One region of the Blautia sp. HCP3S3_H10_2 genome, then DNA from elsewhere that is predicted to be linked to it. Evidence: predicted binding sites of a transcription regulator. Region 1 holds the regulator's gene; each other region holds the start of a gene.
What was found. The regulator Rex, encoded in region 1, represses fermentation and respiration genes when NADH is low (regulators of the CRP and FNR family bind a similar motif). The targets are predictions, from matches to a motif close to ATTGTTAANTANTTAACAAT.
Positions count from the first base shown of each region.

Region 2: ACTQWB_RS10660 (shikimate dehydrogenase) is a predicted target of Rex. The motif match lies at 5,843-5,862, and genes of this name have one in related genera.
Region 3: ACTQWB_RS14850 (iron-sulfur cluster assembly scaffold protein) is a predicted target of Rex. The motif match lies at 6,264-6,283, and genes of this name have one in related genera.

Region 1 covers NZ_JBQKCL010000002.1:91,996-102,314, forward strand. Annotated here, with positions in the region: gene ACTQWB_RS02465 (NAD(P)H-hydrate dehydratase) at 18-1,574, opposite strand; gene ACTQWB_RS02470 (redox-sensing transcriptional repressor Rex) at 1,669-2,316, opposite strand; gene ACTQWB_RS02475 (ABC-F family ATP-binding cassette domain-containing protein) at 2,566-4,476, shown strand; gene ACTQWB_RS02480 (NADP-dependent isocitrate dehydrogenase) at 4,632-5,837, opposite strand; gene ACTQWB_RS02485 (2-isopropylmalate synthase) at 5,904-7,295, opposite strand; gene ACTQWB_RS02490 (S8 family peptidase) at 7,423-8,280, opposite strand; gene ACTQWB_RS02495 (chloride channel protein) at 8,498-9,787, shown strand; gene ACTQWB_RS02500 (NCS2 family permease) at 9,941-10,319, shown strand, end outside.
Region 2 covers NZ_JBQKCL010000008.1:125,155-135,473, reverse strand. Annotated here, with positions in the region: gene ACTQWB_RS10685 (alpha-glucosidase) at 1-1,193, shown strand, start outside; gene ACTQWB_RS10680 (hypothetical protein) at 1,515-2,363, shown strand; gene ACTQWB_RS10675 (heavy metal translocating P-type ATPase) at 2,610-4,478, shown strand; gene ACTQWB_RS10670 (hypothetical protein) at 4,478-4,645, shown strand; gene ACTQWB_RS10665 (LysR family transcriptional regulator) at 4,867-5,748, opposite strand; gene ACTQWB_RS10660 (shikimate dehydrogenase) at 6,067-6,930, shown strand; gene ACTQWB_RS10655 (FAD-dependent oxidoreductase) at 7,022-8,197, shown strand; gene pflB (formate C-acetyltransferase) at 8,555-10,319, shown strand, end outside.
Region 3 covers NZ_JBQKCL010000015.1:8,918-19,236, forward strand. Annotated here, with positions in the region: gene ACTQWB_RS14825 (ABC-F family ATP-binding cassette domain-containing protein) at 1-1,572, shown strand, start outside; gene ACTQWB_RS14830 (hypothetical protein) at 1,687-2,517, opposite strand; gene ybaK (Cys-tRNA(Pro) deacylase) at 2,706-3,191, opposite strand; gene ACTQWB_RS14840 (hypothetical protein) at 3,796-4,260, opposite strand; gene ACTQWB_RS14845 (GGGtGRT protein) at 4,500-5,510, opposite strand; gene ACTQWB_RS14850 (iron-sulfur cluster assembly scaffold protein) at 5,538-6,230, opposite strand; gene ACTQWB_RS14855 (TraX family protein) at 6,579-7,322, shown strand; gene ACTQWB_RS14860 (acyltransferase) at 7,463-8,131, opposite strand; gene ACTQWB_RS14865 (DNA topoisomerase) at 8,166-10,235, opposite strand; gene ACTQWB_RS14870 (formate/nitrite transporter family protein) at 10,237-10,319, opposite strand, start outside.

The sequences.
Region 1 (10,319 bases):
GAACTTCTGCCGTCTTTTCAAACACTTTCTATACCTTCAGCTATTTTTAAGACTTCTGGCAATGCCTCAGTAAGATCCTTTGCAGTCATGCCATGAAGCCCTTTTTTCTTGCTGGCAAGGTCACCACATAGACCATGGATATATACCGCCAGTGCCGCTTTATACGAAAGTGCTTTGTCCTGATCCGTACTTAAATACATACACAGAACTGCCGCGATCATACCAGATAACACATCGCCGCTTCCTGCTGTTGCCATTCCGGAATTCCCGGAAAGGTTCAGGTAGAGATTCTGTTTCTGGTCTGCAATCACCGTACAAGCATCCTTTAAAACACAGACACAACCTGTTTCTGAGGCAAATTTGTATGCTGCGTCCACCGGATCCCTTTTCAGATCTGAAATAGCCATGCCGGTGAGACGGCTCATTTCTCCTATGTGTGGTGTCAGTATGGTATGCTCTCCTATGATTTTCATCCATTGGGGATGCTTTGCCAGAATATTCAGGCCATCGGCATCCAGGATAATCGGCTTTCCTGCTTTTGTCCCATTTTCCAGGAACCAGAACATTCTTTCCTTTGCCATATCATCCGTGCCAAGTCCAGGCCCGATCACCAGTACATCGCACCAGTTTAAGTTTCTCAGGTTTGCCTCCTGATCAAATTCACAGGTCACCATCGCTTCTGGCAAAAGGCTCTGCAAAGGAATCCGGTTTTCTTCCACTGTCTGGAGCTTCACCATTCCTGCTCCGCCGCGCAGTGCTGCACTGGCGCTTAAATAGGCTGCTCCGCACATCCCCTTGGAACCGGCAATGAGCAAAACCTTTCCAAAAGTCCCCTTATTTCCCCAGGAAGGCCTGGCTGGAAGTTCTTTTACATCGATATTCTCCATGTGCCTGGCGGCCGCCTCGAAAAGCTCCCCACCATCAGGTGCGCGGTCATAAATTCCAATATCCGCGACCACAATCTCCCCTGCATACGCTCTGCCTGGAAAAAGGCACAGTCCCCGTTTACGGTAAGCAAACGTCACTGTAACATCTGCTGCAAAAGCAATTCCCAGAACAGCTCCAGTGTCTCCATCTATACCGGATGGAGTGTCCACTGCCATTTTATAAGCTTCTGACTGGTTCATACTGCTGATCACGGATCTGTAGTGTCCTTCGATTTCCCTTGAAAGTCCTACGCCGAAAATCCCGTCTACTATAACAGTATATTCATCCCATACCGGGTTATTCGTTACCGGCACCTGATAGCTCATGGCAATTTCCCACTGGTGTCTGGTTTCTTCTGTCATTTTATCCGGATTTCCTGCAAGATAGATTTCTGTCTGAACTCCATCCAGAAAAAGGAGCCTGGCAATGGCAATTCCATCCCCTCCGTTATTGCCGGATCCGCAGACCACCAGCACGCGCGCTTTTCCATACTGTCCACTCTGGCTTCTCTTTTTCAGATAATCCTGTATTACTTCCTCGGTGGCAAGTGCTGCCCGTTCCATCAGCACCAGGGAGGGAATATGCATATTCCGGATCGTGCCTTGGTCAAGCTGCTTCATCTGACTGCAGGTCACAATTTTTTTCATAAGGGACTCACTCCTTTATAACATATGCAAAACTGCCGCCCGGTCTCCTGTAAATCTTTCTGCGAGACAGGCAGCAGTCCTCATTGACCTTCTATTATTTCTCTTTATGCTCATTACGGTACTGGCTTAAATTATAAGACAGTGTCATCAGGCTCTCTGACAGATGCACATTCTCTACGATCACATCCTCAGGAGCATCCAGATCGGTATGGGCAAAATTCCAGATCGCCTTGATTCCATTTTCGATCAGGATCTTCGCCATCTCCTTGGCTTTATTCTTCGGAAGAGTCAGAATGGCGATTTCCACCTGATTCTCTCTTAAAAATTCCGGGAGCTTACTGATCATCTGTATCTCAATTCCCCGGACTGAAATGCCCTCCAAAACCGGGTTCACATCAAAGATTCCTACCAGACGAAAGCCTCTCTTCTCGAAATCCCCGTAATTGGCAAGTGCCTGACCCAGATTACCGGCACCCAGAATGATCATAGGGTGAATAGTGTCAAGCCCTAATATCTTACCAATCTCTGTGTAAAGATACTCCACATTATATCCGTATCCCTGCTGTCCGAAGCCACCAAAATTATTCAGGTCCTGACGGATCTGAGACGCCGTCACGTGCATCTTCTTACTCAGATCATTCGAAGAGATACGCTCCACTTTCTCTTCCATCAGCTCCCCCAGATAGCGGTAATACCTTGGCAGTCTCTTGATCACTGCTTTTGAGATTTCTTTCGCCTCCAAAATGTTCCCCTCCTTGTTTCCGCTGCCTATACTTTCCGCGTAACACTATGTCAATTATACCTAAATGTTATTTTCTTGTCAATTAAACTTGTGCAGAATTACAAATTTTTGCGGATTTTTTTATAAATTGACAATTATTCTTTCAAAAAAACAATTTTTCAAGTATAATATACTGTCAGGACAGAAGCTATTTTGTACCTGATTTGATTTAACAGACTGCCAGACAGATCTGTTTTTAAGGAGGAAATTATGATTTTATCATGTCAGAGCATCTGCAAATCCTTTGGTGAAAAAGTGATTCTTAAAGATGCTTCCTTTCACATAGAAGAACGGGAAAAGGCAGCCCTGATCGGCAATAACGGCGCTGGTAAAACAACTCTTCTGCGCATTATCATGCAGGAGATTTCCGCTGATTCCGGGAATGTTGTCATCGCCAAAGATAAAAAGCTGGGGTACCTTGCCCAGTACCAGGATATCCACGGCCATCACACCATCTATGAAGAGCTGATGACCACCAAGCAGTACATTCTGGATATGGAAGAAAAGATCCGTTCTCTGGAACAGGAAATGAAATATGTAGCCGGCGAGAAGCTGGAAAGCCTTATGAACAGCTACACTCGCCTGACCCATCAGTTCGAATTAGAAAATGGCTACGCTTACAAAAGCGAGATCGTAGGCGTCCTGAAGGGTCTTGGATTTGAAGAGGAGGATTATAATAAACAGATTGAAAATCTGTCCGGTGGCCAGAAAACCCGCGTTGCCCTTGGAAAGCTTCTGATCTCCAAGCCTGACATCCTGCTTCTGGATGAGCCTACCAACCATCTGGATATGGAGAGTATCGCATGGCTTGAGACCTATCTTCTCAATTACCCGGGTGCTGTATTTATTGTCTCCCATGACCGTTATTTTCTGGACAAAGTAGTCACCAAGATCGTAGAGATCGAGGCTTCACAGATGAGGATGTATGACGGCAATTATTCCGCTTATGCCCTTAAGAAGGCCCAGCTCCGTGATGCCCAGTATAAGGCTTATCTGAACCAGCAAAGAGAGATCAAGCACCAGGAAGCGGTTATTACCAAGCTGCGCTCCTTTAACCGCGAAAAATCCATCAAACGTGCTGAAAGCCGTGTAAAAATGCTGGATAAGATCCAGCGTATTGAAAAGCCTATAGAAATTGATAATCAGATGCGTATTTCCCTGGAGCCACGGTTTATCAGCGGAAATGATGTTCTTACTGTAGAAGGACTGTCCAAGGCATTTCCAGGCCAGACTTTGTTTACAGATATTAATTTCGAAATCAAGCGCGGGGAGCGTGTTGCCCTGATCGGCAATAACGGAACAGGCAAAACCACAATTCTGAAGATTCTTAACGGAATCGTAGATGCAGATGCAGGACGTTTTTCCCTTGGCTCCAAAGTACAGATTGGATACTACGACCAGGAGCATCATGTACTTCATATGGAAAAGACCATTTTCCAGGAGATTTCTGACACTTACCCTACTCTGACCGAGACAGAGATCCGCAATATGCTTGCTGCTTTTCTTTTCACCGGGGATGATGTGTTTAAGCTGATCTCTTCTTTATCCGGTGGTGAACGTGGCCGTGTTTCCCTTGCCAAGCTGATGCTCTCCGAAGCGAATTTTCTGATCCTGGACGAACCTACCAACCATCTGGACATCGCTTCCAAGGAGATTCTGGAAGAGGCCCTGAACAGTTATACCGGAACGGTTCTGTATGTATCCCATGACCGTTATTTCATTAACCAGACAGCCACAAGGATCATGGATCTGACCAATCAGGCCATCGTAAATTACATTGGCGATTACGATTATTATCTGGAAAAGAAAGATGAAATGACCCAGATCTACGCTCCTGCCCAGGAAGCAGCCCCCGAAGAAGTGAAAGAAGCTTCTGAGACCAAACTCACCTGGCAGCAGCAAAAAGAAGAACAGGCCCAGAAGAGAAAAAGGGAAAATGAACTGAAGAAAGTAGAAGCTCGGATCGAAGAGCTGGAAACAAGAGACAAAGAAATCGATGAGACCATGGTTCTTCCGGATGTGTGTACCAATGTGGCAGAGTGCACCCGGCTTAGCAGGGAAAAGGCTGCCATCGCAGAGGAGCTGGAGGGGCTTTATGAGAAGTGGGAGGAGCTGGCATAAGGAACCGTTTTCCTGACATTTCCATTTCATTTGTTGTATAAAAGCCAGCTTCAAATATAAAAAGAAGCAGATTTCCGAAAACATATTTCATTTCGGAAATCCGCTTCTTTTTTACTATTTTGCGGTCATATTATAACAAATTTAACATTTTGCTCTTACATCGTCTCAAGCTTTTCACGGATTGCAAGAATAAAATCACGGCTGTTCAGGACTTTCACATCCTTCAGAGTTGTGATCAGTGCCAGGTCTTTTGTCATCTGTCCACCTTCGATAACGGAAAGGGTCGCTTTCTCAAGCTTATCTGCAAACTCCATAAGTTCCTGGTTCTTATCCAGTTCACCACGTTTTCTCAAAGCTCCTGTCCATGCAAAAATAGTGGCAACTGAATTGGTAGAAGTTTCCTCCCCTTTCAGATGACGGTAATAATGTCTCTGAACGGTTCCGTGTGCAGCCTCATACTCATAATATCCATCCGGGGAAACCAGTACAGAAGTCATCATAGCCAGGGAACCAAATGCGGAAGAAATCATGTCACTCATAACATCTCCGTCATAGTTCTTGCAGCCCCAGATAAATCCTCCCTCTGCCTTCATTACACGGGCAACAACATCATCGATCAGGCTATAGAAGAAGGTAATGCCTGTTGCCTCGAATTTCTCCTTAAATTCATTTTCGTAAATGGTGTGGAAAATTTCTTTGAATTTGCCATCGTATGTTTTGGAAATGGTATCCTTACCGCCAAACCACAGATCCTGTCTGGTATCTAAGGCATAGTTAAAACAGCATCTCGCAAAGCTTGTGATGGATTTATCCAGATTATGAACGCCCTGAATCACACCTGGTGTGTCAAAATGATGGATCAGCTCACTTCTCTCTTCTCCATCTGCCCCCTTAAATACCAGCATGGCATCTCCAGGCTTATCAATATACATTTCTGTATTCTTATATACATCCCCATACGCATGACGGGCAATAGTGATCGGTTTCTTCCAATTCTTTACACATGGCTCGATTCCCTTTACCACGATCGGGGCACGGAAAACAGTTCCATCCAGAATGGCACGGATGGTTCCATTGGGGCTTTTGTACATTTTCTTCAAATTATACTCGGACATTCTGGCATTGTTCGGTGTGATAGTGGCACATTTTACCGCAACTTTGTATTTCTTTGTGGCCTCAGCAGCATCTATGGTCACCTGATCATCTGTCTCGTTTCTGTATTCCAGTCCAAGATCATAATATTCTGTTTTCAGATCAATAAAAGGAAGAAGAAGCTCATCCTTGATCATCTGCCACAGAATTCTGGTCATTTCGTCCCCATCCATTTCAACAAGAGGGGTCTGCATTTGAATTTTACCCATTATTTCCTCCTAGTACTAAATTATCGTAATTATACACAGCCAACCTTTATCTCATCCGGTTATCTGTTATTTCAAGGTTATACCAAGACGCTGGCAGGTCTCTCCGATTATGGTTTCCAGCTCTTCATCACAAAGAACGGTTACACGACCCTCTTCGTACTGCTGGTCTACCCATGCTTTGACCATCTTCACAAGCTCACTGTTTTTGTCAATCTTCGCTTCCCCTTTCAGACGGTAATGGCAGTCGATCCAGTGTGCGATTCCAGCAGCTCCGGAAGTATTGGAAACAGCCACCTCTGCAGGACGGCTCAGGAATTTCTCTGTGTCAAATACATTATAGATCTCTTCATTTTTCAGAAGTCCATCAGCGTGGATACCCGCTCTGGTTACATTGAAGTTCTTGCCAACAAATGGTGTCCTCTCTGGAATGTGATAGCCGATCTCCTTCTCATAGTACTCTGCAAGTTCTGTGATAACTGTGGTATCCATACCTCCAAGGTTTCCACGGAGCTGTGCATACTCAAATACCATTGCCTCAAGAGGCGTATTTCCGGTACGCTCTCCAATACCAAACAAAGAAGTATTGACACCACATGCACCATAAAGCCATGCTGTTGTGGAGTTGCTGACTGCTTTGTAGAAATCATTGTGGCCGTGCCACTCGATCAGCTCTGATGGAACACCAGCATGAACCATTATACCATAAATGATACCAGGTACAGAACGTGGGATCACGGCACCAGGATAGTTGACACCATATCCCATGGTATCACAGCAGCGCACTTTGATCGGAATACCATACTGCTGACGCAGCTTCATAAGCTCCAGACAGAACGGAATAACATAACCGTAAATATCTGCTCTTGTGATATCCTCCAGATGGCAGCGGACGGAAACACCAATTTCCAGGCACTCTTTTACAATGCTAAGATAATGCTCCATTGCCTGCTTACGTGTCATTTTCATTTTATAAAAAATATGATAATCAGAACAGCTTACCAGGATACCGGTCTCCTGCATTCCCATATCACGGACAAGCTGGAAATCCTTCTTATTGGCACGGATCCAGCTGGTAACCTCTGGGAACTCATAACCTCTCTCCATACATTTCTCAACAGCGTCACGATCCTTTTTGCTGTAAAGGAAAAATTCAGAAGCACGAATTCTTCCCTCCGGGCCGCCCAGCTTATGCAGGTAATCATAAATCCTTACGATCTGCTCGGTGCTGTACGGTGCCCGTGACTGCTGACCGTCACGGAATGTGGTATCGGTGATCCAGATATCATCTGGCATATGATGTGGAACGACCCTGTCGTTGAATGCAATCTTCGGTACCTCAGAATATGGAAAAAGATTTCGGAATACATTGGGAGTAGCAACATCCACAAGTGGATACATGTGCTCCTCTAACTGAAGCAGATTTGTCTGGCGGTTCATTGAAACACGTCTGTTTTCCATATATATTTCCTCCTCATTGTTTGAAACTCTTGCAGTCCATTTTACTCAATTAAACAGGTAACGTCAAGTGCTTTTTCTTTAATACTGTAAAGTGTTAGTTAATTATCAAAGTGTTTGCCGGCAAACCTTATGTTTTATGATAATGGTCTGCCATTTCTAAGAATCTCTTTCTATTAAATTTCCCCCATCCCTGCTGGTTTCTCGGCAGCCCCATGTCATCTGCACTGTTCATCAGAAGCATTTTGATCCCGGCATTGGTAAGTGCCGGATTTTTCTCAAGGACACAGGCAATGGCTCCTGTTACCAATGGCGTAGACATGGATGTTCCGCTTTTGATGCCGTAAGAATATGGCTTTCCTGGCATACATGACATAATCTTATTTCCAGGGGCTACAATGTCCGGTTTGCATACACATTCTGCCGTGGGACCCCTGCCGGAAATAGCACTTCTCCCTTCCATAAGGTCACTGGAGCCCACTGTGATCACCTTTTTACTGCTTCCTGGCGCTGTAATACTCCCAGGTCTTGGCCCCTGGTTCCCTGCCGCAGTAACAATGACCATGCCTTCATCCCAAAGCTGTTCTACACTTTCCAGAAGCCTTGCGTGATCTTTCCTGGAATTGCATGTAGTTCCTACAGAAATATTCACCACCCTTATCCGGTATTGTTGTCTGTATTCCCGTATCCAGCGGATTGCCCTAAGGACATCTTCCTGGCTTCCATTTCCATAACGGTCAAGCACCTTTAGCGCTATGATCCCGCAGCCAGGTGCCGCTCCCCTGTATCTTCCCATAGACGCTGTTCCGTCTCCCGCCACAAGCCCGGCCACATGGGTTCCATGTCCATTATCATCATAAGGACGCCGTTTGAAATCAAGGAAATCATAGAATGCCCATATTCTGCCTGCAAAATCTATATGCTCATAAATTCCGGTATCCAGGATACACACACCAATCCCCTTCCCGGTATAAAAAGAGTTCCCCATCATTTCCCCCGCATAATAAAAGTTTATAATAAATTATGTTTGCATTTCACGATCTGCTTTGAATTTATAGACAATTTTTGATGTTCCAAAAAAAATTGTCGCATTTTCCGAATGCATATAGTATAATGAAAATACACAAAATTTCAGGTTTATGTAAGAAAAAAGTCTGGCAATATTCGACAATATTCCAGCTTTTCAAATGAGGGGAAGAAAAAGAATTATGGAAAAAGACAACAGACAAACTCCGGAGGATAAATTACATTATTATTCAGGGGCGATCAGACGTGACATGGGAAACCTGTTTAAATGGCTGTTTCTTGCAGTAGTTGTTGGGTGTATCGCAGGTGCTTTCAGCACCCTGTTTTCCTTTGTACTAACTGCTGTGACCAGCTGCCGTAAGGCAAATCAATGGATGTTTTACCTGCTTCCACTGTCAGGCCTTTGCATTGTATTTTTGTATGATGAATTTGGCAAAGACGATGGCGGTACCAATCAGGTGCTTTCCACAGTCCGCTCCCAGGATGATGTGCCGTGGAGATCCGGGCCGTTGATCTTTATTTCCACTGCACTCACCCACCTGACAGGCGGCTCTGCCGGCCGTGAGGGCGCTGCCATCCAGTTAGGAGGAAGCATCGCCAACCTTCTTGGGAGATGGATTCATCTGGATGAAGAAGACCGTCACGTGATCGTGATGTGTGGTATGAGCGCAGCGTTCTCAGCATTGTTTGGCACACCAATGGCTGCAGCTGTTTTTTCCATGGAAGTTGTCAGTGTAGGCGTTATGTATTACACGGCGCTTATGCCCTGTATGATTGCTTCTTTGATTGCCTCACAGTTCGCAGCAGGTATGGGAGTTACACCAGAAGCCTTCCATGTGGTAAATATTCCTGCACTCTCCCTGGAAACAGGACTCAAAATGGGTATAGTCGCCCTTGGCTGTGCAGTGATCAGCATTGTATTTTGCATTATCCTGAATGAAACTGCCAGATTGTACGGCAGGTTTTTCCCAAATAAATATCTCCGCGTGGTGGTCGGCGCAGTTCTGGTGATCGTGCTCACATTGCTTCTCGAAACCAGCGATTACATGGGCGCAGGTGCTGAATTGATTGAAAAAGCAGTGGAAACTGGCAAAACTGATTATATGGCATTCTTCTGGAAAATGATTCTCACCGCCCTTACCATGCGGGCCGGCTTCCGTGGTGGTGAGATCGTACCTTCTTTCTGCGTAGGTGCTACTTTTGGCTGTATGGTGGGACAGCTGGTGGGGCTTTCCCCATCCCTTTGTGCCGCCTGTGGAATGGCTTCTGTTTTCTGTGGCGTGACAAACTGTCCGATTACTTCCATCCTGATCGCATTTGAGATGTTTGGATTTAAAGGCGTATCCTTCTATCTTATTGCCGTGTCTATCAGCTATGCTGCTTCCGGATATTATGGTCTGTATAAAGATCAGACAATCGTGTATTCTAAATATAAGGCCAAATATATTAATAAGCACACGAAGATGTAACAGCCAGCGATTGCGGGAGTGTCAAAAGCCCGGTGGAACCGATTTCCAAAGATATATGATCAACGTTATTCATGAGAATTACAGGAAAGCAGTAATTACGTCCTGTAAAAATAAAATACAGCACATACGTGCTAAAAAGAAGGGGGAACATTTATGAACCTTGAAAAACTTTTTCACCTGAAGGAAAACCACACTGACGTAAAGACGGAGGTTATGGCTGGTATTACCACATTTATGACCATGGCCTACATTCTTGCCGTCAACCCGAACATCCTTTCCGCTGCCGGAATGGACCGCGGTGCAGTCTTTACTGCCACTGCCCTTGCATCCTTCATCGCAACCTGCCTGATGGCATTGTTATCCAATTACCCATTTGTCCTGGCACCTGGAATGGGACTGAATGCCTATTTTGCATATACAGTGGTCCTCGGCATGGGATACTCCTGGGAACAGGCTCTGGTAGCTGTATTTGCAGAAGGTATTATTTTTATCCTGCTTTCCCTTACCAATGTGCGTGAAGCTATTTTCAACT
Region 2 (10,319 bases), on a different contig from region 1:
TTTCCAAGGAGCAGCCGGATCTGAATTGGGAAAATCCAGAGCTTCGAAAAGAAATCATTGAGATGATGAAATTCTGGCAGAAAAAAGGAATTGCCGGATTCCGGATTGATGCAATTGGAAATATCAAGAAATCCAGGGAGGCATTGGAACAAAAGCCGATCCCCGCAGATGGCTCAGACGGCATGGCGTCTATGGAAAATCATGTGCTGATGCAGGACGGAATTGAAGATTATCTTCAGGAGCTAAAGGAAGAAGTATTCGACAAATATGATATGATGACCGTTGCTGAGGTTGGAGTACCGGAAGAGAAAATGGAGCGCTTTATTGGGGAAGACGGGCTTTTTTCCATGGTATTTGACTTCACCTACACAGACATGGATATTGAGAAACGAAACGGAAAAGAATGGAAAAGACAGTGGTCTGTAAAGGAACTGAAGGAACGGATTTTTAAGAGTCAGGCAGCAATCCAGAAGCATGGCTGGGGAAGTCCTTATCTGGAAAATCATGATCAGCCCCGTTCCGTCGACAAATATGTTCCGAAAGCGGAGATTGGTTATGAAAGCAAGACTGCACTTGGCGCGTTGTATTTCTTCCTGCGTGGAACCCCCTTTATTTATCAGGGACAGGAAATAGGAATGGAGAATTATCCATTTAAAGATGCCAGTGAACTTCGGGATCCATTTGCAATTGACCGCTATGAGCAGAGCATAAAAGATGGGGAAGACACGGGAAAAGACATGGAATATTTCCGCGCAAGGGGCAGAGACAACAGCAGAACTCCTATGCAGTGGGATGATTCTTCTTATGCTGGTTTTTCAGAGAAAGAGCCGTGGATTTCCGTAAATCCAAATTATAAAGCAATTAATGTAAAGTCTCAGGTTGAAGAACAGCATAGTGTATATCATTTTTACCAAAAAATGGTGAGCCTGCGTAAAGATCCAGAATATGGAGGAACACTGACATTTGGCGATTTTGAAGCAATTGAAACAGAAAAGGGCACGTTGATTGGTTATAGAAGAACCGATGAAAAATATGAGATTACAGTCTGGATAAATTTCTGCAATGAGACAAGCGACCTGCCAGAGGCAGCAGAGGAGAAGCATATTTTGCTGAATAATAGAACAGAAGTATTAACAGGTAAATTATTACCATATCAGACAATTATGACGGTGAAAGAAAAACAGAATAAATAATGCAAAAAACGGAATCTTTGAAGGGGGATTCCGTTTTTCGCATGAGGATAATTGGGGGAAATTATCCTTAAGTAATAAAGTAAAAAATAGATAAAAATAAATATAGTACTTGTAAATCAGCACTGACAATGTTACTATTATAAAAAGCATATTTCTCATATAGTTCATGGCATATCTGCCATCTGATTCATCTAATTGCATTTCAGAAATTCATGCTTTGAAACCCATTAAAATTCAAAAAGCAGGAGTTCTGAAAGTAATTGCCGGACAGTAAGTGTAAGTTGTATTTTCTGACTCCTGTCTGAAAAGGAGGACCAGCTTATGGTAAACAGAAACTACAAGGATACTATATTCAGAATGCTCTTTTCCGACCGGGAAAATCTGCTTTCGCTTTATAATGCGATTAATGGAACATCCTATGATAATCCGGAAGAGTTGGAAATTGTGACACTTGAGAATGCTATTTATATGGGAATGAAAAATGATCTGGCATTTATTATTGACACGAATCTTTTCCTGTATGAACACCAGTCAACTTACACACCGAACATGCCCCTACGGGATCTTTTCTATATCTCAGCAGAATACCAGAAGCTGGTGAATCAGAAGTCTCTGTATTCGTCAGCGTTGCAGAAAATTCCAGCACCGAATTTTATTGTATTCTACAATGGAATGGATAAGAAAGAAGATAGATGGGAGAACTGCTTGTCAGAAGCGTACGAGAATTTGTTCGGTGAGCCGAAGTTGGAGCTAAAAGTAGTAACTTTAAATATTAATGAAGGCAGAAACCATGAATTATTAGAGCAGTGCCAGACTTTAAGAGAATATGCAGCATATGTAGCACTAGTACGTAAATATACAAAATCTATGGAATTAGAGGCAGCAGTGGAAAAAGCTGTAGACAAATGTATTCATGATGGAATTCTGGAAGAATTTCTTCAAAGGAATAGAGCGGAGGTTATCGCGGTGAGTATATTTGAGTATGACAAAGAAGAGGAAGAACGAAAGCTGAGAAAAGCCGAATTCGAAGCTGGAGAGCAGAGAGGTATACAATTGCGTGATAGGGAAATCGCACAGTCATTGGCCAAAAAAGGAATGTCTGCTGCAGAGATTGCAGATATTCTTGAAGTTAGTGAGAAATATGTTTCGGAAATGGTGAAAATGAAATAAAAGGTATAAACGCATAACATAAATACAATAGAACAATAATAGAAGAACAGGGTTCATTTTACAAAGCAAATCATTGGTACACATTTTTATGTGTCAGTTTGCATGTGGAATGTACCCTGTTTTTTGTATGCGTTGAAAAAAATTCTCAATTAGAAAACAAGAAACTGTAATTCAGCAACTTGACAACTTATACCCCTATAGGTATAATAAGCCTATACCTGGTATGGTATAGAAAAGAGGAAAACCATGAAAAATCTAATGGGAAAGTTAGAAGAGTTACTTGATCTTGGCGGGACCAAGAAGGATATTACCTTTCTGGTAATCTCTGGAATCGCCATTGTCTTAAGTCTGCTGGGAATCTCCCCCTTCCCTTTTGACATGTCCTGGATTGCCATTGTGCTGTGCGGACTTCCTATTATCCTGGAAGCCATCATTGGTCTGGTAACTGAATTCGACATTAAGGCAGACGTTCTTGTATCTCTGGCGCTGATCGCTTCCGTCTGTATCGGAGAAGATTTTGCAGCTGGAGAAGTGGCATTTATCATGCAGCTTGGCGGACTTCTGGAAGAGCTTACGGTAGCCAGGGCCAGAGCAGGAATTGAGAAGCTGGTCCACCTCACACCCCGGATCGCCAGGGTAATAAAAGACGGGAAAGAAAATATCATCCCTGCAGAAAAAGTTCAGGTAGGAGACATCCTTCGGGTACTTCCGGGTGAAGGGGTACCAGTAGATGGAATCATTATTTCCGGACAGACCTCTGTAAACCAGGCGGTTATGACTGGGGAATCCCTTCCGGTAGATAAGACGGTGGGAGATGAGGTATCCAGTGGAACGGTGAATCAGTTTGGAGCCTTCGAGATGAAAGCTTCCAAGGTTGGGGAAGACAGCTCCATTCAGCGAATGATCCGTCTGGTCCAATCAGCAGACGCTGGTAAGGCGAAGATCATAGGAATCGCAGACCGGTGGGCTACCTGGATTGTGGTGATCGCGCTCACAGCCGCAGCCCTTACCTGGCTTATCTCCGGTCAGATCATCCGCGCGGTGACCATCCTGGTTGTATTTTGTCCATGCGCCCTTGTGCTTGCAACACCCACTGCAATTATGGCAGCTATCGGCAATGCCACCAAACACGGCTTTCTTGTTCGTGAAGGTGACGCCCTGGAACGGCTTGCCAGAGTAAATGTTATCGCATTTGACAAAACCGGAACTTTAACATACGACACACCAAAGGTGACCGCAGCCGTCAGAAACAGTGAAAATTATAACAATAATGACATTTACAGATTGGCAGCATCTGCGGAACAGCTGTCGGAACATCCTCTTGGAAAGGCAATTGTGAATTGTTGTAAGAGAGAAGGAGCAGTGCTTTCCAAGGCAGAGGATTTCCAGATGATCCCTGGACGGGGTGTCTGTGCAGTGGTAGATGGGAAAAAGATTCTGGCTGGAAATCCGGAGCTGCTGAAAGAGAATGGTGTGGAAATACACTCTTTGGATCCAGAACAGTACATAAAAGCTGGCTGCACGGTTACCTATGTAGCAATTGACGGAGAATATGCAGGTTTCATAGCCCTTTCCGACACCCTTCGAGAAGAGAGTACCGGCATGATCGACGCACTTAACGGTCTTGGCGTTCAGCCAGTCCTTCTGACTGGTGACCACGAAAACGCGGCGAAAACTATCGCATCCCAGCTTCATATCAATGAAGTTCGCGCCAACTGTCTCCCGGAAGACAAGCTGAAATACATTGATACCTACCAGCAGGAAAACAAAATGGTCTGTATGATTGGTGACGGAATCAACGACGCCCCAGCCCTGAAGCGCGCAGAAGTAGGAATCGCCATGGGCGGCGTAGGAAGTGATATCGCAGTAGACGCAGCTGACATTGCCCTTGTGGACGATGAAGTAAAAGAACTTCCACACCTCATCGCTCTCTCCAAGCGTATGATGACTACCATCAAGCTGAATATGACCTTTTCTATGACCTTGAACTTTATCGCAATCGTACTGGCCATCACCGGAATCCTGAACCCCATCGTAGGCGCTCTCGTTCACAACGCGGGATCAGTACTGGTAATTACAAACTCAGCATTTTTATTGAAGTGGAGGAAAAAATAATGACAATCAAAGTAATTGGACTTATCATAGGAATCTTAATTCTCTGTGCCGAAATCTACTACCTCACCCAGGAGAAAGAAGACCCGGAATCCCGTAAGATTTATAGTATTGTAAGTGTAGTGGGAGTTGTGATCGCAATTGTGGCAGCAGTGTTTCTATTTATGTAACAAATCTTTTTTAAAGAAAATAACTATTACCAAAAAAATATGCCTGAAATGTATTCTCGACCGAAAGTAGGAAAACTTTCAAGAACTTTAATGCTTCAGAAGGCTTGGTTGGAATGCATTTCAGGCATATTCTATTTATATGGGAATAAGTCACATGTTACACTATGATTTATTTCATATAGAATCATTCAAAAAATCTATCATTCATTTCTATAACTTATTTATAATGTTACCCCTTCCAGTATAAACTGTCTGAATTCCCTTGCAGCTGGAGAAAGATAAGACCTGTCATTGCTGATCAGGTAGAAATTTCGTTCCCAGGCGGGATTGGAAATCTGCATGATCTTTACGTCCAGGCGGAGAAGCATTTCCATGTAGGGGACAACAGCAATACCAAATCCGTGCGCCACAAGTCCGGCGATTACGCTGTCTTCTTCTGTCTCGTAGGCGATTTGAGTCTCCTGCCCGATCTGTCGGAATAAGCCGTCAACTACGGAGCGAAGACCAGAGCCTTTTGCAAAATAGACCTGGGGGTAAGGAATAGTCTGTGCAAGATCAATGGTATGAAACTGTGCCAGAGGATGCTTTCTTGGAGTGATCAGCACCAGATCCTGCCGGTGTACTGGGATAGAGGTAAGCCCCAGATCAGCAGGTGGCTGGGAAGCGAAAACCAGGTCAAAACGTCTTGCAGTAAGCCCTTCGAGCAGCTGTCCTGTGGTTCCGGTATTAAAAGTAAAACGGATATTTTTCTCAGGGTACTGTTTCAAAAAACGCGCTGCAAGCTCGGGAACAAAGTCTTCTCCCAAGGTACGAAGAAGCCCCAGGCGGATCAGTCCCTCCCCACGTCCAACCCGCTGGAGTGCGTCTACTCCATTGTCCAGAGTCATAAGCGTCTGCTGTGCACAGGCGAGAAACTGCTCCCCATAATGTGTGAGCATAATGCTTTTTCCAACCTTCTCAAAAAGGGGAACTCCAAGCTCTGCCTCCATCTGTGAGATGGCATGGCTAAGGCTTGGCTGGGCGATGCAAAGGTGTTCTGCAGCTCGTGTATAATGTAGTGTTTGTGCTAATTCTGCAAAATATCGCAAATGTAGTAAATTCATATTCAATTCCCTCAACTATTCTTTCAATCAATGAAACAACTCTATTATAAACCTGTATATTCAAATAATCTATTGTTCTATAAGAAAAAATCAATTTGTCTTTTTTTTAACAACAAGTTAAAGTACAGGCATAGGTCGATGAGAAAAAAGTTTTAAAGGTCTTAAAAAACATGGAAAAATGTAAATGTCTCAATCTAAAAGAAGAGCTAACGGTATGGTGCGAACAATAAAGTTTATAGGCCATAATGTTAAAAGTAGCAACTGGGCATTATCAATCGAGTGCAAAAAGCATATGAGACATCCAGGAAGGAGAAAAAATTGCATATTTCAGGAACCACCACTATGCTGGGTCTGATCGGAACCCCTGTAGAGCATTCCAAATCCCCGGCAATGTATAATTATTGTTTTGCAAAATATGGTCTCGACTGCGCTTATCTGGCCTTTGACGTACCAAAGGAAAAAGCAGGAGAAGCGGTGCAGGCCATTCGAACCCTGAACATCAAAGGGGCAAATGTGACAATGCCATGCAAAAACGCAGTCATTCCATATCTGGATAAGCTGACTCCTGCAGCAGAAGCAATCCAGGCAGTAAATACCATCGTGAATGACAATGGCGTGCTCACAGGGCATATTACAGACGGATGCGGTTATACCTTGAATCTGAGGGCTCATGGTGTAGAAGCAGCCGGCAAAAAAATTGTTCTTCTTGGCGGCGGCGGAGCTGCTTCCGCGATCGCGATCCAGGCGGCCTTAGAAGGTGCGAAAGAGATTACCGTATTTAACCTGAAGGACAGCTTCTGGGACAGAGTACAGGCAGGACTTGAGAAAATCAGCAAGGCAGCGCCGGAATGTAAAATTACTCTCCATAATCTTGAAAACAGAGAAGAACTAAAAGCTGCAATTGATGAAAGAGACATTCTTTCCAATGCCACAAGAGTGGGAATGGCACCATACGAGGAGCAGAGCAACATTACAGACCTTTCCTGGTTCCGCCCGGAGCTGGTGGTAACCGATGTGGTTTATTCTCCGACAGAGACAAAGATGCTGCGGGAAGCAAAAGCAGCCGGTTGCAAGACCTGTGATGGCCTGGGCATGCTTTTATGGCAGGGCGCCGAAGCATTCAGACTGTACAGCGGGCTGGAGATGCCGGTGGAGGAAATCCGGGAACTGCTTTATAAATAAACAACTTAGTAATTACAGGCAAAACAAGAAATAAGCCGTAATAAATGAAGTATCAGAGAAAACAAAAAACATACGAGGAAGGTCTAACAAAATGAACCAGACTACAGATTCAAAAAAATATTACCCTACAGCACTGGCCCTTTACATTACATACTTTGTTCTGGGCATTGCAGCCACCATCATGGGACAGTACAAGCGGAATTTTGCAGCCCAGTGGGGCGCAAAGGTTTTGGAAAACGGAAGCTATGACGTATCCGGTGTTGTGGCAGTTATCGCTGCGATCGGCCTTGGCCGTCAGAGCATTGCTGACCCTGACCTTCCAAATAAAGCGTTAAATGGGCAGCTGGAAACTCTGGCTCCATGTATTGGATGTCTTCTTGGCTGTGTGCCGAATATGTTTGCCGGAAAGCCCATCACCTGTGCAGTAAACCCGTGCGTGGGAAGAGAAACAGAGCTTACCCCTGCTGACAGTAAGAAAAAAGTAGTCGTTGTAGGCGGCGGTCCTGGAGGACTTTACGCAGCATGGCTGTGTGCTCTTCGTGGACATCAGGTCACACTTCTGGAAAAAGAAGAGGAACTTGGCGGAAACTTCCGTATTGCAGCTTATCCAACAGGAAAAGGACAGCTTACCGAGGTGATCCGCTCCATTATCGTAAGATGTCAGAACGCCGGAGTAGGTTTGAGATGTAATACAGAGGCAGATGAGGAAACCCTTCGCAGCCTTTCCCAAGATACCATCATTGTTGCAACCGGTTCCAATCCACTGGTACTTCCAATCCCAGGACTGGCTGACTGCGGCTATATCACAGCCCAGGAGCTTTTGGATGGAAAAAAAGAAGCTGGCAAAAAGGTGCTGGTAGTGGGTGGCGGAATGGTTGGCTGCGAGGCTGCTGAGTATCTTGCTGAGCGCGGACATCAGGTTGGGATCATCGAAATGAAAGATGTCATTGCAGGTGATGTGACAGCAGAAAGCCGCAAATACATTTTCCAGAATTTTGAGGAAAACCATGTACAGCTTTGTCCTGGTGCAAAGGTTGGTCATTTCTATACAGATGGTGTGGATTATGCACTGGCAGATGATACAGAAGGATCTCTCAGGGGCTTTGACAATGTAGTGCTGGCTATGGGCTCCAGAGCAAACGGTGTTTTAAAAGAAACAGCGGAAAAAGTTGCCGGACAGGTGCTGGTGATCGGGGAAGCGGCAAAGGCTCCAGGCAATGCAGTAGTTGCGGTGAATGATGCTTTTGAGGCTGCTTTACAGGTTTAAGTAGGAAAATAAAATAAGGGACTTTTGTCCCGAATAAATGTAACAAGTCAAGGGGCAAAGCTATTTTTGCCCCTTGTATTAAACTGATAAAAATTATCAATGATAAGGTTGAGAATATTTATCAGAATCAATCCGTAACAATGGAAGATACTAGAGAATATGCAAAGAACATAAAGTACAGAATATAGGACTTATGTCCCGAAAATTCCATCATTTTCCAGACGGATTGTACTTTATTAAAAGCATGCGCCAAACCGATTGACGGGGAAAAAACAATCTCGTATACTACAACCGTTAAACCAATAACAATTCTTCAATATACGCGGAGAACTAAAAAATAAAGAAAGAGGTACAAGAATGAAAGATTTTGCTCAGTGGGAAGGCTTTAATGGAAATCGTTGGAGAGAACAGATCAATGTTCGTGATTTTATCCGTCACAATTATACCCCTTATGACGGAGACGATTCTTTCCTGGAAGGCCCAACCGAAGCTACGAACAAGCTGTGGGGAAAACTGCAGGAGCTGCAGAAAGCAGAGCGTGCCAACAGCGGTGTGCTTGATATGGAGACAAAGGTTGTCACAGGCCTGACCGCATACGGACCAGGATACATTGACGAAGACCTGAAAGATCTGGAGAAGGTTGTAGGACTTCAGACAGACAAGCCTCTGAAGCGTGCATTTATGCCATACGGCGGAATTAAAATGGCAGAGCAGGCATGCGAGATGTATGGCTACAAGGTAGATCCGCAGATCCACGACATGTTTACAAAATATGAATTCAAAACACATAACCAGGGCGTATTTGACATCTACACACCAGAGATGAAGAGAGCACGTCACAGCCATATCCTTACCGGACTTCCGGATACTTATGGACGTGGACGTATCGTAGGTGATTACAGACGTGTGGCTCTGTACGGTATTGACGCTCTGATCGAGGGCAAAGAGAAAGACTTTGCAGACAGTGACCGTCAGGGTATGAGACGTTATGATTTCCAGCTTCGTGAGGAGATCGCAGACCAGATCCGCGCTCTGAAAGGAATGAAAGAGATGGCGAAGATCTACGGTTATGATATTTCCCAGCCTGCTAAGAATGCACATGAGGCATTCCAGTGGCTGTACTTTGGATATCTTGCAGCGATCAAGACTCAGAACGGTGCGGCAATGAGTGTTGGACGTATCTCCACATTCCTTGATATCTATATTGAAAGAGACCTTAAGAACGGCGTGATCACAGAGAAAGAGGCCCAGGAGCTTGTTGACCACATGGTAATGAAATTCCGTATGGTTAAATTTGCAAGAATCGAGTCCTACAATCAGCTGTTCTCCGGTGACCCGGTATGGGCAACTCTTGAGGTTGCTGGTATTGGCGTTGACGGACGTCACATGGTTACAAAGAACGACTATCGTTTCCTTCATACTCTTGAGGATATGGGACCAGCTCCAGAGCCAAACCTGACTGTTCTCTATTCCTCCAAGCTGCCGGAGAACTTCAAGAAATATGCTGCTAATATTTCTGTTACAACAAGTTCCATCCAGTATGAGAACGATGATGTTATGCGTCCGGTATGGGGCGATGATTATTCTATCTGCTGCTGTGTATCTGCTACTGAGACAGGTAAGGAAATGCAGTTCTTCGGAGCTCGTGCAAACCTTGCAAAATGCCTCCTCTATGCGATCAACGGTGGTGTAGATGAGAAGTTAAAGACTCAGGTTGGACCGGAGTACAAACCGATCACTTCTGAGTACCTTGATTATGATGAAGTAATCCAGAAATATGACCAGATGATGGACTGGCTGGCACATCTGTATGTAGGAACCCTGAACATGATCCACTACATGCATGACAAATATTACTATGAGGCAGCTGAGATGGCTCTGATCGATACAAAGGTTGAGCGTTCCTTCGCAACTGGTATCGCTGGCTTCTCTCATGTAGTAGACTCCCTGTCTGCTATCAAATATGCCAAGGTAAAAGCTATCCGTGACGAGGATGGAATCACCACAGACTTCCAGGTTGAGGGTGACTTCCCACGCTATGGTAATGATGATGACAGAGCAGATGAGATCGCAAGAAACCTGCTTTCCACATTCATGGACAAACTGAAACACATCCATACCT
Region 3 (10,319 bases), on a different contig from region 1:
TTTACAGAAGGGAACTGCTACGGTCTTATCGGAGCTAACGGTGCCGGAAAATCTACTTTTCTTAAGATTCTTTCCGGTCAGCTTGAGCCAACAAAAGGAGACATTGTGATCACACCAGGCCAGCGTCTTTCTTTTTTACAGCAGGATCACTTCAAATATGATGCTTATACTGTTCTTGATACTGTTATCATGGGAAATCTTCGCCTTTATGAGATCATGAAGGAAAAAGAAGCCATTTATGCAAAAGAAGATTTTACCGATGAAGATGGTATCCGTGCCAGTGAACTGGAAGGTGAGTTTGCAGAAATGAATGGATGGGAGGCCGAATCCGATGCTGCTACTCTTCTGAACGGTCTTGGAATCGACACCGAATTCCACTATGCACAGATGGCAGACCTTACTGGTAGTATGAAGGTTAAGGTACTTCTTGCCCAGGCTCTCTTTGGCAATCCGGATATCCTGCTTCTCGACGAGCCTACCAACCATCTGGATCTCCCGGCAATTGAATGGCTTGAGGAATTCCTGATCAATTTTGACAACACTGTCATCGTGGTTTCCCATGACCGTTACTTCCTGAACAAGGTATGTACACAGACTGCTGATATTGATTATGGAAAAATCCAGCTGTATGCCGGCAACTATGATTTCTGGTATGAATCCAGTCAGCTTCTTATCAAGCAGATGAAAGAAGCCAATAAGAAAAAAGAAGAAAAGATCAAAGAGCTGCAGGAATTTATTTCCCGTTTCAGTGCTAACGCTTCCAAATCCAAGCAGGCCACTTCCCGTAAGCGTGCTCTTGAAAAGATCCAGCTGGATGATATGCGTCCTTCCAGCCGTAAGTATCCATATATTGATTTCCGCCCGAACCGCGAGATTGGAAATGAAGTTCTCATGGTAGAAAATCTTTCCAAAACAATTGACGGTGTTAAGGTTCTGGATAATATTTCCTTCACTCTTGGCCGTGAAGATAAGGTTGCATTCGTTGGCGCTAATGAACAGGCTATCACAACCTTCTTCAAGATCATCACTGGCGAAATGGAACCAGATGAGGGTAATTATAAATGGGGAATCACCACTACACAGGCTTATTTTCCAAAAGACAATACACAGGAGTTTGATAACGATCTTACTATCACCGACTGGCTGACACAGTATTCTGAGATTAAGGATGCGACTTACGTAAGAGGGTTCCTTGGACGTATGCTTTTCCCAGGCGAAGACGGTGTAAAACGTGTCCGCGTTCTTTCCGGAGGCGAGAAGGTTCGTTGTCTTCTTTCAAAGATGATGATTTCCGGTGCCAATATCCTGATTCTGGACGAGCCAACCAACCACCTGGATATGGAATCCATCACTGCATTGAATAATGGTCTGATCAAATTCCCAGGCGTAATTCTTTTCACCTCCCATGATCATCAGTTTGTTCAGACAACCGCTAACCGTATCATGGAAATCCTTCCAAATGGTACAATGATCGACAAGATCACCACTTATGACGAATATCTCGCAAGCGATGAGATGGCTAAAAAGCGTCATGTCTTTGAAATCACAGAGGAAGACGCACAGGATAACTAAACAGGAAAGTCTGCTAGCGCGGATATTTTCACACCAAAAAACAGGAGAATGATTCTACGCAGAATCTTCTCCTGTTTTTTTTACCAAATGGCATTTCCCGCCATTATTTCATATTCATTTTGCTTTAGATGTATAACTCCAGCCTCCAACAACATTCAGATAATCTGCCGGATAATAATAGGTGACCGTTCCTTTTGTCGTTGCCATTTCTCCTGTATAGGCTGTTCCCTTTGAATTCGCTGGAACAAGGAATGAATAGTATCTGGTTTTTCCATATGTGGAAGAATAAGAACGGTTCTTATTTAGTTTCCGCTTATTATTTACATATCTTCTAAGCAAAACACTGCTGCTTTTAAAATTATATGTTTCGTAAGAAGTCTTAGTCAATGTTCTTTTAATGGCCGTACCACTCTGCGCGGCAATAACCACGGGCAATGTCGTAATGTTGCTGCCATTTCGTTTCAGCCACAGTTTCCTGCCCTTTGTTACTTTAAAGGATTTCAGCGGGCTATGATTTTTCATAATGCTTTTCTTGACCGATGCCTTGGAATTCTTAGAAGTAATGGTTACCTTCACATCAACTGAGCCTGAAACAGCTTTAATACATGCAATGATTCCCCTATTTGCAGTCTTATTTGCTTTAAAATAGGTAGAATTCTTAATGTTACCAGAAGCCTTACGGCAATTCTTAAGTGCCAGCGCTTCCCCACTGTACGCATACACTATATCATATCTGGTTCCAGAAGTCTTCGGTGTAATGCTTAAAATGTAATTACTAATAGCATTTCCACTGATGTTTTCATTTACAATATGGATGCATTCGCCCTTCTTTACTGATGTGCTAAATGATCTGGTTGCCGCGGATACCGGCATGGCACACATTACAGTCATGGCAGCTGCAGCCAATCCAAGCAGCAGTTTCTTAAATCTCTTTCCTTCTTTCATAAAGCCTCCTTACTATCCCCTATGGGACTTATTCCTTCACATAATTAAATCTGCTTCGCATTTAGGAAATATCACATGTATGACAGCTTTAGCTTCATCCTCGCATATTCAAAAGAAGCTTTTAACACGGCATTTCCTGTTTGTATGTATATTATATCATATACGCTAACATTACCTGTAATCCTTGCTTACTGTTCCACTGCTGTTATCTCTGCCAGCTTACCATTCGTCACCTTCAGCAAATCTGCAACAGGAACTTTTAGCGTCAGTCCAATTCTCCCTCCGCTTATGTATATCTCTTGGAAATTTCCGGCTGATGCATCAAAAACAGTAGGAAATGGTTTCTTCATTCCTATCGGGCTGCATCCTCCCCGGACATATCCTGTAATCTTTGTAATATCTTTTACATGGATCATGTCTACCGTTTTTTCCCCAACTGCTTTCGCAGCCGCTTTACGATCTACTTCTTTTTCAATAGGGACTACAAAGACGTAATAGCCACCGCTTTTTCCTTCCATGACCAAAGTCTTAAAGGACTGTTCATATGGTGCTCCTGTAATGTCCGCACAGTGTATTCCATCAATAAATTCATCACACTCATAAGCCAGAGTTTCGTATTTTACTTTCTGTCTGTCAAGCATTCTCATTGCGTTTGTTTTTGCTTCTTTTGCCATTTTCGGTCAACCTCCTGTAATGTTTCGGCATAGTAAAGTTTTACCATAGAATCCTCTTTTCGTCAACGGAATATCCATTTCAAAACACCATTCGCAACGCTGGTCAGAACGTTGTATTAATTATTCATGATTTTCTATCTGGATTATTATTTTAACGTAAAGCTGGATATAGAAGCGTAGAATCAGCATCAGATTTTTGCTTTATAAAAAAGGAGGGCCAGGACTGATAAAAAGCCCTGGCTAGTATGAAAAAGAAAATTAATCTATACGATGAAAAAGGTTATCGCCTTTGTTTGATTATTAATATACCTGGAATCTGTGATAAAATTGTGATAGAGATTTGATGGGTTTGTGAATTACAATAAGCAGCAGCCTCTGCCTCTTTTTTGATTGTAAATTTGTTGAGCCGTAATTGCCTATATCAGACATTGGCGTATTTAATATTCTCTCACGTCCGCCCAAATTGTAATTCATTATCTGTTTCGATATGGGTAGCTATATATTTTTTAACGCCCAATAGCGACAATCTCCAAATTATCAGCCTATTTTCCAATCAGGTAGCAGAGCGCAAAAAAGAGGACCATCTCTGATCCTCTAATTCCCATTATGAATAAAACGTTAATGATACAACCTTTCCATTTGTTACTTTAAGAGCTACCATAAGTCCATTTAAGCTCTTGCAGCATCTCAATGCTTCGTATTTTTTTGCTGGGATTTTTCCATATTCATCCGTCCAGTAATATTTTGTCTTAGATGTTAACTTGAATGTCTTTTTACCATATTTCACAAAATTCTTTTTATTGAACTGTAAGGATGCTTTTGTGCTCTTCATAAAAGAACCATAGAATGTAATAGACTTACTGGTATATGTCACTTTCTTAGTTCCCGGCTGCCAAGAGCCATATTTTCTACCGCCTTTTGTTCTGTTAAGCACAGTACCATAATAATAAGTCTTTTTCTTAGATGCAGCTTGTGCCTGTTCAATATTAGTACAACTCAATACAATTCCAAAGACAAGCACAATTGCCAAAAACTTACTGATTCTTTCTTTCCATGTTGACTTTTTCATTCCGCATACCTCCCTTTTTAAGATGCGCTTCACGGTTTACTAAGTCTTCTCATTGAAGAAGATTCATAACCTCATAGTAAGTCCAGGCATTATAAAAGTCAATCCTAAAAGGGCCAAAAATAAGAATAGTTTATGAGGCAAGCCCTCCGTGTTAACTTTGTGGGCAAAACAAAAGCACTTCCATTTTTGGTGAAAGTGCCTTGTTTTTATATGATATAATATGCTTTTTTATCTATTAATTAGAACTTACCAGCCTTAGCAGCTTCCTCAACAGAAACAGCTACAGCAACAGTAGCACCAACCATTGGGTTATTACCCATTCCGATAAGACCCATCATCTCAACGTGAGCCGGTACGGAAGAAGATCCAGCGAACTGTGCGTCAGAATGCATACGTCCCATAGTATCTGTCATACCATAGGAAGCAGGACCTGCTGCCATGTTATCTGGGTGAAGGGTACGTCCTGTACCACCGCCGGAAGCAACGGAGAAGTATTTCTTGCCCTGCTCGATACATTCTTTCTTGTATGTACCTGCAACCGGATGCTGGAAACGTGTCGGGTTAGTGGAGTTACCAGTGATGGAAACGCCAACGTTCTCGTGATGCATGATAGCAACACCTTCCTGAACGTCATCTGCACCGTAGCATTTAACAGTAGCACGAAGTCCGTTTGAATATGGTTTCTCATAGATTACATTTAATTTAGCTTCTTTGTAATCATATTTTGTCTCAACAAATGTAAATCCGTTGATACGGGAAATGATCTGAGCAGCATCTTTTCCAAGTCCGTTCAGGATAACACGTAATGGTTTCTGACGTACTTTGTTTGCTTTCTCAGCGATACCGATAGCACCCTCAGCAGCTGCGAAGGACTCATGACCTGCTAAGAAGCAGAAGCACTCTGTCTCTTCCTCAAGAAGCATTTTACCAAGGTTACCATGTCCAAGACCTACTTTTCTGTGGTCAGCAACGGATCCTGGAATACAGAAAGCCTGAAGTCCTTCTCCGATTGCAGCAGCAGCGTCAGCAGCTCTTCTGCAGCCTTTCTTGATTGCGATTGCAGCGCCTACTGTGTAAGCCCATGCAGCGTTCTCAAAGCAGATCGGCTGAATTTTCTTAACCTGGTCATAAACATCAAGACCAGCGTCTTTTGTGATTTTCTCAGCTTCTTCGATGGAGCTGATTCCATAGCTATTTAATACAGAATTGATCTGGGCAATTCTTCTCTCATATCCTTCAAATAATGCCATTTCTGTTCGTCTCCTTTCGCTTGTGGCTTACTCTTTTCTTGGGTCAATAATCTTAACAGCATCAGCTACACGGCCATACTGACCTTTTGCTTTTTCCCATGCGGTGTTAGGATCATCACCTTTTTTGATAAAGTCAGTCATTTTTCCAAGGGAAACGAACTGATATCCGATTACTTCGTTGTCTTCGTCAAGAGCGATACCTGTTACATAGCCCTCTGCCATTTCCAGATAACGAACTCCTTTTTCCTTGGTAGCGTACATTGTACCAACCTGGGAACGAAGACCTTTACCAAGGTCCTCAAGACCTGCACCTACAGCAAGACCGTCATCAGAGAATGCACTCTGTGTACGTCCGTAAACGATCTGAAGGAACAGTTCTCTCATTGCTGTATTGATTGCATCACATACAAGGTCTGTATTTAATGCTTCAAGAATTGTCTTACCCTGAAGAACCTCTGCTGCCATAGCTGCAGAATGTGTCATACCGGAGCATCCGATTGTCTCGATAAGGGCTTCCTCGATTACACCATTCTTAACATTTAAGGACAGCTTACAGGCACCCTGCTGAGGAGCACACCAGCCTACACCATGTGTAAAACCAGAGATATCTTCAATTTTCTTTGCATGGACCCACTGGCCTTCTTCCGGAATCGGAGCTGGCTCATGTTTTGCACCCTTAGCTACTGGGCACATGTTTTCAACTTCAGTAGTGTAAATCATTTTAAGACTCCTTTCAGTGTTGATTACTTAATCGTTGTTAAAGACCTAACAACCTAGTGTTATTTTCTCACAAAATCTCCGTTTCGTCTAGTCATATTTTGCAAAAAATACGAAAAACTTGTCGGTACCATTTATGGGACTTCTATTGTGCGGATTTTGTTTTCATGGTAAACTAAAACAGATCGTCGTTATGCAACGTCAATCTGGCAAAATACAGTCCATTTATTATGCAGTTCCTGTGCGGGAGCGCCAAAGGCACGGAACAATCACCTTTCATTCATGGTGATTTCCCGAGCAGACATGTCCCTTCAGGAAATCACCACGAAAATATAACAGGAGGTTTTGAATATGACAACACCCGTTTCAACATCCTTTTTACCGGAAAAATTCCGTATTTTAAGCGGAAGCGCCCTGAAAGTACTGGCCATGATCATAATGCTTATTGACCACACTGCTTCTTTTCTTTTGCGGTATTACACCCCCTCAAACAGCCCCTTATTTCAAATAGGCAGTACCAATTATTCTTTATACCGGATCATGCGTGACGTGGGACGCGCAGCATTTCCGATTTTCTGTTTTCTGCTGGTAGAAGGTTTTTTCCACACACATAACCGGTTTAAGTACGGAAGAAATCTTCTGATTTTTGCATGTATCTCCGAAATTCCGTGGAATTTTGCACAAAACGGTACTCTTCTGTTTCCAGATAAGCAGAATGTATTTTTCACCTTATTCCTTGGATACCTTGCCTTCTGCCTCATCGAACATTTTAAAGAAAATGCAACCATGCAGCTTATTTGTATGCTTCTGCTTCTGGCCGTTTCCTATTATCTCAAGGCAGATTATGGATACAAAGGATATGTATTTCTTCTGATCATGTACTGGCTCCACCAGTATAAGCCAGCCCAGGCTGTGATCGGAAGCTGCTGGCTGATTTATGAGTGGAAGGCCTGCTTCGCTTTCCTTTCCCTTAATATGTACAACGGTAAACGGGGTTTTATCCAGGGAAAATGGGCAAAATATTTTTTCTATGCTTTTTATCCGTTACATATTGCCATATTGACTATAATTCGAAAGTTCTGGTTTGGAATCTGACCTATGCTTGAAAGCAAAAATTCTTAAAAATATGCCAGCTGCACAATTCTTTTCACTAAAAATGTCCTGACTACAATTTCGTCAGGACATTTTTATATACATCAGATCTTTTATTTTCTTACACACATGCAAGTAATTTATTACTGTTTCGCCACAATCTCATCTTTGTTCTTGTAGATGCTGTTTGCTGGTACGCATCCACGTACCGGTGAAAGTGGGTATATATTGGTATTTCTTCCGATCACTGTTCCAGGATTCAGCACGGAACCACAGCCGACCTCCACATGGTCTGCAAGCATGGCACCAAATTTCTTAAGCCCTGTCTCGATTTTCTCCCCGCCATCTTTCACAACAACAAGCTTCTTATCAGATTTTACATTTGAGCAGATAGAACCTGCCCCCATATGGGATTTATAGCCAAGCACTGCATCTCCAACATAGTTATAATGCGGAACCTGAACATTATTAAAAAGAACAACATTCTTAAGCTCTGTGGAATTACCTACTACACAGCCCTCTCCAACAAGTGCCTTGCCACGGATAAAAGCACAATGACGCACCTCTGTATTCTTTCCAATAATGGCTGGGCCATTGATACAGGCTGTAGGTGCGACCTTCGCAGATTTTGCGATCCAGATATCGCCTTCCAGATAATCATACTCTGCCGGGTCAAGAGTCTTTCCTAATTTTACAATGAAATCACCAATTTCCGGAAGAACTTCCCACGGGTAGGTTTTTCCCTCAAAAAGTTCTCCTGCGATGGTCTGTGTCATGTCCAGCATATTTGCAATAGTAAAATCTTTTAACATCATACATCCTCCTCATTTTATATGTTTCAAGTTCTCACGCTTTACCGCCTTTTGATGCAGTGCCTGCTCTCACACCAGCCGTTTTCTCCGGTTTCTTATAATATTGTGCAGCCGCATCAAAAAACTGCCGCAACGCGTATTGAAAATTGCTGTCTTCTACCTGCTTGGTCCGAAGCCTTACAAAGCGTTCTAGTTTATCCATATATTCCTGCTCTGTAATAGATCCCTCTGCCACGTAGGTAAGTCCCTTCTCCCAGCTGGCGGTCAGCTCCGGATTCAGCAGCTGCCGTATGGAACAATTCACCACGTCGTAAATCATCTCTCCCTGAAGTGTGGGCGTAATCACCTGTGTTTTCTTATTCAGGGATAAATACCGTATATTAAATAGCTTCTTCAATATCTCAGCCCTGGTCGCACTGGTACCGATTCCACTTCCCTTGATCTGGGAGCGAAGATCCTCATCCTCGATCAACTGACCTGCATTCTCCATTGCCAGGATCATGGATCCGGAATTATACCGCTTCGGCGGGGATGTCTCCCCTTCCTTAATACCTAGACCAGTGATATTCAGTATATCACCCTTTTTCAGTTTCTGCAATGCAGCCAGTAACGCTTCATCACAGGAAACTTCACCTTCAGGATCTCCTTCAGAAGATTTCCCGGTATCTGCCATATTCTTTTTGGCAAAAGAATTGGACGCTATTTTCAGATATCCCTCACTTAATAAAACTTTAAATGAAGAAAAGAAAGCTTCATTCTGCATTTTCGTCACAAGGCTTACTTTCTGGTAAACAGCTGGCGGATAAAAAATGCTCAGGAAACGTCTTACGATCGTTTCATATACTCGCTGGGCAGTCAGTGAAAGTCCACGGAGCGCATTAAGTCCCTGACCAGTAGGAATGATCGCATAATGGTCCGTGATCTGTTTATCATTGGTATAACGGGTCTTTGCAATATTTTTATATGCCCCAAGTTCCAAGGCGCCCTGGGCAGCATCTCCGGCCTGGGCATAGTTCCGCAGCCCGGAAATGTTTTTATAGATTTCCTTGGCAACAGCGGTGGACAAAACCCTGGCATCTGTTCTTGGATAGGTAACCAGTTTTTTCTCATATAATTCCTGAACAATAGAAAGCGTCTCATCCGGGCTTATCTTGAACAGTTTGGAACAGACGTTCTGTAGCTCTGCCAGGTTAAATAAAAGAGGCGGATTCTTATTCTCCTTCTTCCGCTCTATCTTCTCTACCGTACAAGTCAGCGGCTGCTGTACACTTAAATCACTGATCAGCTTCTCTGCGTCTTCTTTTTTCTTAAAACCATTTTCTTTATATAAAACAGGGGACTGGAAATAACGGCTGCCCTCTACAGCTCTCCACTCTCCTTCAAAGTTTTCTCCCTCAAGAGCAATACTGCTCACCACTCTGTAAAATGGCGTTTTCACAAACGCACGTATTTCACGTTCCCGGCGGACTACCATCCCAAGCACACAGGTCATGACACGTCCAACGGAAATCGCCTGATATTTTCCTCCAAGATAATTGGTTACACTATTTCCATACCGTAAAGTCAATACACGGGAAAAATTTATTCCCATCAGATAATCTTCTTTTGCCCGCAAATAAGCAGCTGCGGCAAGATTATCATACTCAGAAATATCCTTTGCCTCGCGGATACCGCGGAGAATCTCTTCTTCCGTCTGGGAGTCAATCCACACACGTTTCTGTGTTTTGTCTTTCACTCCTGCCATCTGGGCTACCAGACGGTATATATATTCTCCTTCACGTCCGGAGTCGGTACACACATAAATGGTATCTATATCTGGCCTGTTGAGAAGCCCTTTCACAATCTGAAACTGTTTTTCTACACCAGGAATCACTTCGTATTTAAAATCACGCGGCAAAAAAGGCAGGGTATCTAAACTCCACCTTTTATACTTCATATCATATTTCTCGGGATAGCTCATGGTGACCAGATGTCCTACACACCAGGTCACCACGCAGGTATCTGACTCGATATAACCATCCCGTCTTGCACCGCCTGATTTCAAAGCTTTAGCAAATTCCTGGGCCACACTTGGCTTCTCGGCTATGTATAAAGCTTTTGACATATTATTTATCTGCACTCATCTTTCTTAATGGCCATGCCAGTAAAAGAGCACCTCCCACCATATTTCCAAGGGTAACGATCAACA